2 regions of the Methylobacterium sp. 88A genome follow, and region 1 is predicted to be linked to the other one. Evidence: predicted binding sites of a transcription regulator. Region 1 holds the regulator's gene; the other holds the start of a gene.
The links. Region 1 encodes PhoB, which activates phosphate uptake and scavenging genes when phosphate is short. Its sites were predicted from a motif close to TGTCATNNANCTGTCAT; they were not measured.
Positions count from the first base shown of each region.

Region 2: the regulator PhoB is predicted to act here: its motif matches at 2,698-2,714, upstream of A3OM_RS0103790 (UDP-2,3-diacylglucosamine diphosphatase).

Region 1 covers NZ_AQVT01000001.1:294,317-299,555, reverse strand. Annotated here, with positions in the region: gene A3OM_RS23350 (calcium-binding protein) at 1-1,428, shown strand, start outside; gene phoB (phosphate regulon transcriptional regulator PhoB) at 1,651-2,352, opposite strand; gene phoU (phosphate signaling complex protein PhoU) at 2,443-3,168, opposite strand; gene pstB (phosphate ABC transporter ATP-binding protein PstB) at 3,261-4,079, opposite strand; gene pstA (phosphate ABC transporter permease PstA) at 4,126-5,022, opposite strand; gene pstC (phosphate ABC transporter permease subunit PstC) at 5,042-5,239, opposite strand, start outside.
Region 2 covers NZ_AQVT01000001.1:819,311-824,549, forward strand. Annotated here, with positions in the region: gene A3OM_RS0103775 (PA0069 family radical SAM protein) at 1-24, shown strand, start outside; gene A3OM_RS0103780 (ribonuclease HII) at 1-637, opposite strand, end outside; gene A3OM_RS0103785 (glycosyltransferase family 1 protein) at 757-1,827, opposite strand; gene A3OM_RS0103790 (UDP-2,3-diacylglucosamine diphosphatase) at 1,824-2,651, opposite strand; gene A3OM_RS0103795 (aminotransferase class V-fold PLP-dependent enzyme) at 3,285-4,493, shown strand; gene A3OM_RS0103800 (D-2-hydroxyacid dehydrogenase) at 4,602-5,239, shown strand, end outside.

The DNA of each region.
Region 1 (5,239 bases):
GACCGTCTCACGGGCAACGTCCTGAGCAACACGATCCACGGCGGCGCCGGCAACGACGACATCGACGGTCATCTCGGTGCGGACCGGATGTACGGCGAGGCCGGCAACGACACCTACGTCGTCGATCAATCCGGCGATCGCGTCTTCGAAGCGAAGGATGCCGGGCAGGACACCGTCAAGACGAGCGTCAGCTACGTCCTCGCCGCCGGACAGGCGATCGAGACCCTGGCCACGGCGAAAGCGACGGGCACGGGCGCGATGAACCTCACCGGCAACGAGTTCGCTCAGGCGCTTGTCGGCAACAACGGCGCCAACCTCCTCGATGGCAAGGGCGGCGCCGACACGATGACCGGGTATGCGGGGAATGATACCTATGTCGTCGACAATGCCGGCGACGTTGTCGTCGAGGCGGCCGATCGCGGCATCGACGCCGTCCGCTCGTCCATCAGCTTGACCTTGGCGGCCAACGTCGAAAACCTCACGCTAGTCGGCACGGCTGCACTCAACGGCACCGGCAACGCTCTCGCCAACACTCTCACCGGCAATGCCGCCGCCAACCTCCTCGACGGCAAGGCCGGCGCCGACATCATGGCCGGCGGCGCGGGATCGGACACCTACATCGTCGACAATATCGGCGACAAAGCCGTCGAAGTGAGCGGCGGCGGTGACACCGACCTCGTCAAGGCATCCGTGTCCTTCTCGCTCGGGGGTTCCTACGTGGAACACCTGACGCTGACCGGCACCGGGAATCTCAGCGCCACCGGCAACTCGCTCGACAACGTCCTCAGGGGCAATGCCGGCGTCAACGTCCTCGACGGTAAGACGGGCGCGGACACGATGATCGGCGGTGCCGGCTCCGACACCTACATCGTCGACAACATTCGCGACAAAGCCGTGGAGGGGAGCGACGGCACCGGCATCGACCTCGTCAAGGCGTCGGTGTCCTTCTCGCTAGGGGGGTCCCACGTGGAGAACCTGACGCTCACCGGGACCGGATCCCTCAACGCCACCGGCAACACGCTCGTCAACGTGCTCAAGGGCAATGCCGGCGCCAACCATCTCGACGGTGGCCTCGGGGCGGATACGCTGACGGGTCTGGCGGGCGAGGATACCTTCGTGTTCAGCACGAAGCTCGGCGCGACCAATATCGACCACATCACCGATTTCTCGGCCGGGATCGACACGATCCAGTTCTCGAAGAGCATCTTCGCGGCGCTCTCGGCCGATGACCTCGCGGCGGCGTTCAAGGACCTGGGTGTGGCCGGCGCGAAGATCGATGCGGACGACCGCATCCTCTACAATCGCGACACCGGTGCCCTGTCCTACGACGCCGATGGCAGCGGCACCACGGCCAAGGCGGTCCAGTTCGCCATCATCGACAACCACGATAAGGCGACGCTGACGCACCTCGATTTCCTGCTGGCGTAAGCGTCCCGACACGCCCTGGCCGAATGAGACTCATTCGGCCAGGGCTGCTCGGACGTTCAGGCCCCATGGTGCCCCCGAGATCATGCCGAAGCGGCCCGTAAAGAGTTCCGGGGTCGAACTCCCGGCCTCGTTGCCCGGTGGCAGCCCGCAGCCGCGGCGACCTCCCGTCGTCGAGATCCGGGCGCTCGTTCCAGGCGGAGCGGCGCGAAGCCGGACCCGCTCTCACTCGTCCGTCGAGAACATCTCGTCGAAGGAATAGCCGGAGCCGCGCACGGTGCGGATCGGGTCGCTTTGGCGCGGGCGGTTGATGGCCTTGCGCAGGCGGCCCACATGCACGTCCACCGTGCGCTCGTCGATATAGACGTCGTGGCCCCAGACCCCGTCGAGGAGCTGCTCGCGCGAGAATACCCGGCCGGGGCTCTGCATCAGGAATTCGAGGAGCTTGAACTCGGTGGGGCCGAGATGGATCTCGCGGCCCTGGCGGCGGATGCGGTGGCTGACGCGGTCGAGTTCGATATTGCCGGCGATGAGCAGGTCCGCCACGTGGCTCGGCTTGGCCCGGCGCAGGAGCGCGCGGACCCGGGCGAGCAGTTCCGGCACCGAGAACGGCTTGACGATGTAATCGTCGGCGCCGGTGCCGAGGCCGCGGATGCGGTCGCCCTCCTCGCCGCGCGCCGTCAGCATGATGACCGGCAGCCGCTCGGTCTCGCGCCGGGCGCGGATGCGGCGGCAGAGCTCGATGCCGGAGAGACCGGGCATCATCCAGTCGAGGAGGACGAGGTCGGGCACCTGCTCCTGAAGGCGCAGATCGGCCTCGTCGCCGCGGGCGGCGGTGTCGACGACGAAGCCCTCCGCCTCGAGGTTGTAGCGGAGGAGAAGGGTGAGGGCCTCCTCGTCCTCGACGATCAGGATGCGCGTACTCATGCGGGTGTTTTCAGGGTGAGGGCGGCCGTCCCGTCACGCACGGGACGGCCGCGCGACGATCGTGCCGGAATGGCCCGACCGGAGGGACGGTCAGGCGCTGGCGGGCAACGACACGGTGGCGTAGTTCGATGCGTCGTTCTTCGGGCGATCCTGTTCGGCCAGTTCGTTCGTGCCGGTGACGAGGTAGTGGATCGTCTCGGCGATGTTGGTGGTGTGGTCGCCGATCCGCTCGATGTTCTTGGCGCAGAACAGCAGGTGCGTGCAGAACGAGATGTTGCGCGGGTCTTCCATCATGTAGGTCAGCAATTCGCGGAAGAGCGAGTTGTAGAGCGCGTCGATGGCGTCGTCACGCTCCCAGACGTCGAGGGCGGCCTTCACGTCCTGGCTCGCATAGGCGTCGAGGACGTCCTTCAGCTGCTCCTGCACCAGGTCGCCCATGTGCTGGACGGCGATGACGATCTTCTGCGGCTGGATCTGCTCGGCGATGGCCACCACGCGCTTGGCGACGTTCTTGGAGAGGTCGCCGATCCGCTCGAGATCGTTCGAGACGCGGATGGCCGAGACCGTCTCGCGCAGGTCGATGGCGAGGGGCTGACGCTTGGCGATGAGCAGGATCGCCCGCTCCTCGATCTCGTGCTGGAGGGCGTCGAGGCGCTTGTCGGCGCCGATCACCGCCTGGGCCAGGGGCACGTCCCGGCGCACCAGGGCGTTGCCGGAATCGGTCATCATCTTCTCGGCGATCCCGCCCATCTCGGAAATCGAGCGGCGCAGGTTTTCCAGTTCCGTGTCGTAGGAACTGACGATGTGGTTGGGCATGCTCGCACTCCTCGACCGAGGCCGCCTCGGGCGGCCTGCATCGCGTAGGATCGGGATCGGGTCCGGTGCCGCGGAACGCGGCCCCGGCGGGCTCAGCCGAAGCGGCCGGTGATGTAGTCCTGGGTCTGGCGCTTCTCGGGGTTCATGAAGATCCGCGTGGTGGGGCCGAACTCCACCAGCTCGCCGAGATACATGAACGCCGTGAACTGCGAGATGCGTGCCGCCTGCTGCATGTTGTGCGTGACGATGACGATCGTGAACTCGGAGCGCAGCTGCTCGATCAGTTCCTCGATGCGGCCCGTGGAGATCGGGTCGAGGGCCGAGGTCGGCTCGTCGAACAGGATCACCTCGGGACGCTGGGCCACGGTGCGGGCGATGCAGAGGCGCTGCTGCTGGCCGCCCGACAGGCCCATGCCGGACTGCTTGAGCTTGTCCTTCACCTCGTCCCACAGGGCGGCCTTGCGCAGGGATTCCTCGACGCGGACGTCGAGATCGGCCTTGGGCAGCTTCTCGTAGAGGCGCAGGCCGAAGGCGACGTTGTCGTAGATCGACATCGGGAACGGCGTCGGCTTCTGGAACACCATGCCGATGCGCGAGCGCAGCTCGTTGAGATCGACCTTGGCGTCGAGGACGTTCTGGCCGTCGAGGAGGATCTGCCCCTCGGCGCGCTGCTCGGGGTAGAGGCTGTAGATCCGGTTGAAGGTGCGCAGGAGGGTCGACTTCCCGCAGCCGGACGGGCCGATCAGCGCGGTGACCTGCCGGTCGTGGAAGTTGAGGTTGACCGACTTCAGGCCGTGGAAGGAACCGTAATAGAAGTTCAGGTCCTTCACGGCGATGCGCACGGGGGCCTGCTCGTCGGCCTTGTGGCGGCCGGTCAGCTGAGCTTGCGTGATCGCGGGAGCGGCGTTCATCGGGTGCGTGTCCTTGTCGAGGGCTGGATGGGACGGGGGCGCGGGGTCAGCGCGCCCGCTCGCTCTTGATGACGAAGCGGGCCACGATCGAGAGGGCGAGGATCGTGGCGGTGATGAGGAGGGCGCCGGCCCAGGCGAGCTGCTGCCAGTTCGAGTAGGGCGAGAGGGCGAACTGGTAGATCATCACCGGAAGGTTCGGGATGCCGCCCATCAGGTTGGGCGAGAACCAGCTGTTGTTGTTGAGCGCGGTGAAGAGCAGCGGCGCGGTCTCGCCGGCGATGCGGGCGAGCGCCAGGATGATGCCGGTGACGATACCGGCGCTGGCACCGCGCCAGGTGATGCTCTTGATGACGACGGAGGGCGGTGCGCCCAAAGCCGCGCCGGCCTCGCGGAGCGTCGAGGGCACGAGGCGGAGCATGTCCTCGGTGGTGCGCACGATCACCGGGGTGGCGATGATGGCCAGCGCCACGCCGCCGGCCCAACCCGAATAGGTCCCCATCGGCCGCACCATCAGGGTGTAGACGAACAGGCCGATCAGGATCGAGGGCGCCGAGAGCAGGATGTCGTTGAGGAAGCGGATCACGTCGGCGAGCTTCGAGTGGCGGCCGTACTCGGCGAGATAGGTGCCGGCCATGACGCCCACCGGCGTCGCGATGACGATGCCGATCAGGGTCAGGACCAGGCTGCCGAGGATGGCGTTGGCGATGCCGCCGCCTTCCGATCCGGGGCCGGGGGTCGGTTCGCTGAAGAGCAGCGGCGAGAAGCCCTTCACGCCCTCGACGATGAGCATGAGCAGGATCGAGCCGAGCACGACGATGCCGATCAGCGTCGCCACGGTGCTTCCGACGATGAGCAGCTTGTCCGCCACGCGGCGGCTCGACCGGACGCGGCTGGCCTTGAGCGGCGGCGCTGCGTTGGTGGTGAGGGTGTTCACGGCGTCCATGGTTCGGGCTCCAGAGGGCTCAGGCGACCTTCACGCGCCGGACGAGCAGGCGTGCGACGATCAGGACGACGAAAGTGATGACGAAGAGGATGCAGCCCAGCGCCATCAGCGAGTTGAGCTGCAGGCCGTCGGCCTCGTTGAACTCGTTGGCGATGCGCGAGGCGATGGTGGAGCCGGGATCGAAGATCGAGCCGGACAGGCGGTTGGCGTTGCCGAT
Region 2 (5,239 bases), 520 kb from region 1:
AGGGCACAGCTGCGCCTGTTGTGACGACAGAGGGCGAGGACGCGAAACGCTTGGTGAAGCTCACCCGGTGATGCGCGGAGCGGCCGAGGCTCGCCAAACCGGCGAGATGAGCCGCGGTGCCGTAGCCGACATTGCGATCCCAGGCATAGGCCGGATGACGGCCGGCCAGAACCCGCATGAGATCGTCCCGCAAGGTCTTGGCGACGATGGAGGCCGCCGCGATCTGGGGCACCAGCCGATCGCCGCCGATCACCGCCCGGCACGGCAAGGACAGGCCGGGGATGGCATCGCGCCCATCCACGGCCACGGGCGCTTCGAGGCCGAGCTTCTCCACCGCTCGCCGCATGGCGTCGAGGGTCGCCGCGCGGACGTTGATCCGGTCCACGAGTTGCCGTGACCCGGCCGCCACCGCCACCTCGGCATGTTCGCGAATCAGAGGCGTCAGGCGCTCGCGCGTTGCCCGGTCGAGCTTCTTGCTGTCGTCGAGGCAGGCCAGCACGGAGGCCGGGAACACGGCAGGATTGAACCAGACCGCCGCCACGACCACGGGGCCGCACAGGGCACCGCGCCCGACCTCGTCGCAGCCGATGAGCGCGGGGAGGGTGCTGGCGACGGGGTCGGCGAATGGTTTGGTCATTGGACCATTGGATATACCTCACCCAAAGACCGGTCACCGGGATTTGGGTGAGAAACGTGTGTGAGCGTGGCCGAACTCTCTGGACGAGGAGGCCGGAAGGTCATCGCCACGGCTTCGGGCTACACCGCAGCTGCCGCCCGGAACGCCCGGCGCCGGGGCGTGGGAAGACCTGTGCCGTGAGCCAGCGAAATGTTGGTGAAGAACTGGCGCGCGCTCTCGCCCCAGGTGTAGCGCAGGGCCTCTGCGCGGCAGCGCTCGCGGGGGATCGACAGGGCGGCGAGCGCCGCCTCGCGCAGGTCGGGTCCGAGGATTCCGGCACCGGTTCCGCCGATGACGTCGAGGGGGCCTGTGACCGGATAGGCCGCCACGGGAACGCCGCAGGCGAGGGCTTCGAGCAGGACGATGCCGAACGTGTCGGTGAGGCTCGGGAACACGAAGACGTCCGCTGCCGCGTAGATGCGGGCGAGCGCCGCGCCGGTCAGGGTGCCGAGGAAGCGGGCCTTTGGATACAGGCCGGCGAGGCGTGCCCGGTCAGGGCCGTCTCCGACCACGATTTTGGTACCCGGCAGGTCGAGATCGAGGAAGGCCGAGACGTTCTTCTCCACCGCCAGCCGGCCGACGAAGAGAAAGAACGGTCCGGACAATCCGACCAGGGCATCGGGCGGGACGTCATCCGGCCCAGCGGGGCGAAAGAGGTCCGTATCGACCCCCCGCGTCCAGCGCATCAGGTTGCCGAATCCGCGTGAGGCGAGGTCACGCTCGAGGGAAGGGGTCGAGACCATCGTCCCGCTCGCCGCGCCGTGAAAGCGCCGCAGCCAGGCGTAGCTCCAGCTTTCGGGAACGGGCGCACGGGCGGCGAGGTATTCGGGAAAGCGCGTGTGATAGCTTGTGGTGAAAGGGCGGCCATGGGCGAGACAATAGCGCCGGGTCGCGTAACCGACGGTCCCCTCGGTGGCCACATGGACATGAGTCGGGGCGAGATCCGACCATAGGCGCGCGATTTTGCCCTTGGTCGCATAAGACAGCCGAATCTCCGGATATCCCGGAAGCGGCACCGAGGCGAAGTCCTGATGGGTCAGGAACACGGTCTCGAAGCCGAGCTCCTGGCCCGCCGCCGCCATGTTCTCGAGAGAGCGGACGACCCCGTTGACCTGCGGGTGCCACGCATCGGTGGCGATCAACAGCCTCACGCGACAGCCCGCGCCGGACCGACGGTGACCGCGCTGCGCTCCGCTTCTTCCGCGGCGGCCCGCGCCCGCAACACGCTCGGGTAATGCAGCACCTCCATGGTGCCGTCGTAATGCTCGACGATGGCGGTGCAGGATTCCACCCAATCCCCGGTGTTCAGATAGGTCAGCCCGGCGATCTGCCGGTGCGCGGCATGGTGGATGTGTCCACAGATGACACCGTCCGCGCCCACGCGCTTGGCCTCCGCGCTGAGCAGCTCCTCGAACTTTCCGATGAAGTTGACGGCGTTCTTCACCTTCAGCTTCGCCCAGGCCGAAAGCGACCAATAGGCGAGGCCGAGGCGACGCCGGATCGTGTTCAGATGCGTGTTGATGAAGAGCGCGAACGTGTAGGCCCCGTCGCCCAGGAAGGCGATCCATTTGGCATGCCGCACGACCATGTCGAACTGGTCGCCATGGATGACGAGGTAGCGCTTGCCGTCCGCGGCGACGTGGATCCGGTCGTCCACCACCTCGATCCCGCCGAACGTCATGCCGAGATAATCGCGCAGGAACTCGTCGTGGTTGCCGGGGATGTAGATCAGCGTCGAGCCCTTGCGCACTTTGCGCAGCAGTTTCTGCACCACGTCGTTGTGGCTCTGCGGCCAGAACCAGCCCGATTTGAGCTGCCACCCGTCCACGATGTCGCCGACGAGGTAGATCTCGTCGGCATCGTAATCCCGCAGGAATTCCAGCAACAATCCTGCCTGACAGCCCTTCGTGCCCAGATGCATATCGGACAGGAAGAGCGTCCTCACGCGGATCGTCTTCTCTGTATCTTCGCCCACGACCCACTCCGAACGGCTTCGGTGCATTGAGCCAAACCGGATTCCCGTATCAGTTTGATGACGTGCGCTGTCTCGCCCCGTGGCTCGCCTTGCAATGCGACTACTTCAACCGCATCGCGCGGATGTTGCACTGCGCGACAAATTTTTTGAGTGGCCGGGAAGTTTTTTGCGTTTTCCTTCGGTGGCGAACCCCGGCATAGTCCCGATCAAGGTGACCCACCGGATCGCGCTGGAAAGCGCGTGTCCGGAGCCCATGCGAGGCGGAATCAAGGTTGCCGACGAGGTGAGAAACGACGTCCAAGGCCCTGGGAGTGTGCGGTATTCGCGCGCCCCGGCCAACGGAGAGAGGCTTGATCCAGTCGAAGGCAGTCACGTCGAGCGCTCCGGAACTCGCAGTCATCGGTGATGGCACGAGGCGGGCCTCGCGCCTTCCGCCGACGATCGTGGACCGTGCCTTCTCCTCCAGACGGACGCGCGGCAGCCGGGCCTCCTGGCAGCGCCGCCGTTTCTTTCCCAAAGCTTAGGAACCGTCCCGGCTGCCCATCAGGCCGGATCGCGACCTCGGACCACCGTATTCGATCCCAGCGTCGCACGATGCGTGCGCGCGAACCGAAGAAGAACCGGAGACACAACATGGCGGCAACGAGACGGCCGGGTCGGAACCATCTGTTCGTTCCGGGCCCCACGAACATCCCCGACCGCGTCCAGCGGGCGATGATCGTTCCCTCCGAGGATCACCGTTCGGTGGATTTCCCGACGCTGACCAAGCCCCTGTTCGAAGAGACCAAGGCCGTGTTCGGCTCGACCGAGGGCACGATCTTCCTGTTCCCGGCCTCGGGTACCGGCATCTGGGAATCGGCACTGACCAACACCCTGCATCGCGGCGACACGGTACTGACCTCGCGCTTCGGCCAGTTCAGCCACCTGTGGATCGACATGGCCCAGCGTCTGGGCCTGAACGTGATCGTTCAGGAAGAAGAGTGGGGCACGGGTGCGAACCCGCAGCGGATCGAGGAGGCGCTGCGCGCCGACACGAACCACGAGATCAAGGCCGTCATGACGGTCCATAACGAGACCGCCACCGGCGTCACCAGCGACATCGGTGCCGTGCGCAAGGCGATCGACGCGGCCGGCCACCCGGCACTTCTCTTCGTCGATGGCGTGTCCTCGATCGGCTCGCTGCCGTTCTACGCCGACGAGTGGAAGGTCGATTGCGCCATCGCCGGCTCGCAGAAGGGCCTGATGCTCCCCGCCGGCCTCGGCGTGATCTGCGTCAGCCAGAAGGCGCTCAAGGCCGCCGAGTCCTCGTCGGGCCCGAACGACCGTCTCGCGCATGTCTACTTCGACTGGGCCGACCATCAGAAGCAGAACGGCGCCGGCTACTTCCCCTACACCCCCGCCCTGCCGCTTCTCTACGGCCTGCGCGAGGCACTCGCCTGCCTGCGGGAAGAAGGTCTCGAGAACGTCTACCACCGCCATGCCGTACTCGCCGAGGCGACCCGCCAGGCCGTGGCGGCCTGGGGTCTCAAGACCTGCGCTAAGGAAGCCAAGTGGAACTCGGACACGGTGACGGCCATCCTCGTCCCCGAGGGCATCGACGCCGCCGCGATCATCAAGCACGCCTTCGTGCGCTACAACCTCGCCCTCGGCGCGGGTCTGAGCCAGGTGGCCGGCAAGGTGTTCCGCATCGGCCACGTGGGTGACTTGAACGAGCTCTCGCTTCTCGGCGCCATCGCCGGCGCGGAAATGGCCATGCTCGACAACGGCGTGAAGGTGCAGCCGGGCTCCGGCGTCGCCGCCGCCTCTAGCTACCTGCGTGAGAACCCCCTCGCCAAGTCCTGATCGAAGCTGTTTCCCGGGGCCGGCATCTCGCCGGCCCCGGGGCATCGTCTATAGAAGCGTGTATCGCGTAACGTCGCGCTCGGCGCGGAACGTCGCTTGAGGGTTCCAATGGCGCACAAAATCGTCTTCCTCGATCGTGAATCCCTCGACGCCAAGGTGCGTGAGTTCAATTTCCCGCACGAATATACCGAGTACGACTCCACCTGGACGCCGGAGGAGATCGTCGAGCGCCTGAAGGGGGCCGAGATCGCGCTGATCAACAAGGTGCCCATGCGCGCCGAGACGTTGAAGCAGCTCCCCGACCTCAAGCTCATCGCCGTGGCCGCCACCGGCACCGATGTCGTCGACAAGGCCGTCGCCAAGGAACTCGGCATCACGGTCGTCAATATCCGCAACTACGCCTTCAACACCGTGCCCGAGCACGTGATCGGCCTGATGTTCGCCCTGCGGCGCGCCATCGTGCCATACGCGAACTCCGTGCGCCGGGGCGATTGGGCGAAGTCCACCCAGTTCTGCTATTTCGATTATCCGATCCACGACATCGCCGGCTCGACGCTTGGCATTGTCGGCTATGGCGCGCTCGGCAAGTCCATCGCCAAGCGGGCGGAAGCGCTCGGCATGAAGGTCATCGCCTACGACGTGTTCCCGCAGGAAGGCCTCGTGGATTTCGAGACGATCCTGACCGAATCCGACGTCATCACCCTGCATGCGCCGCTGACGCCGGAGACCCGGAACATGATCGGCGC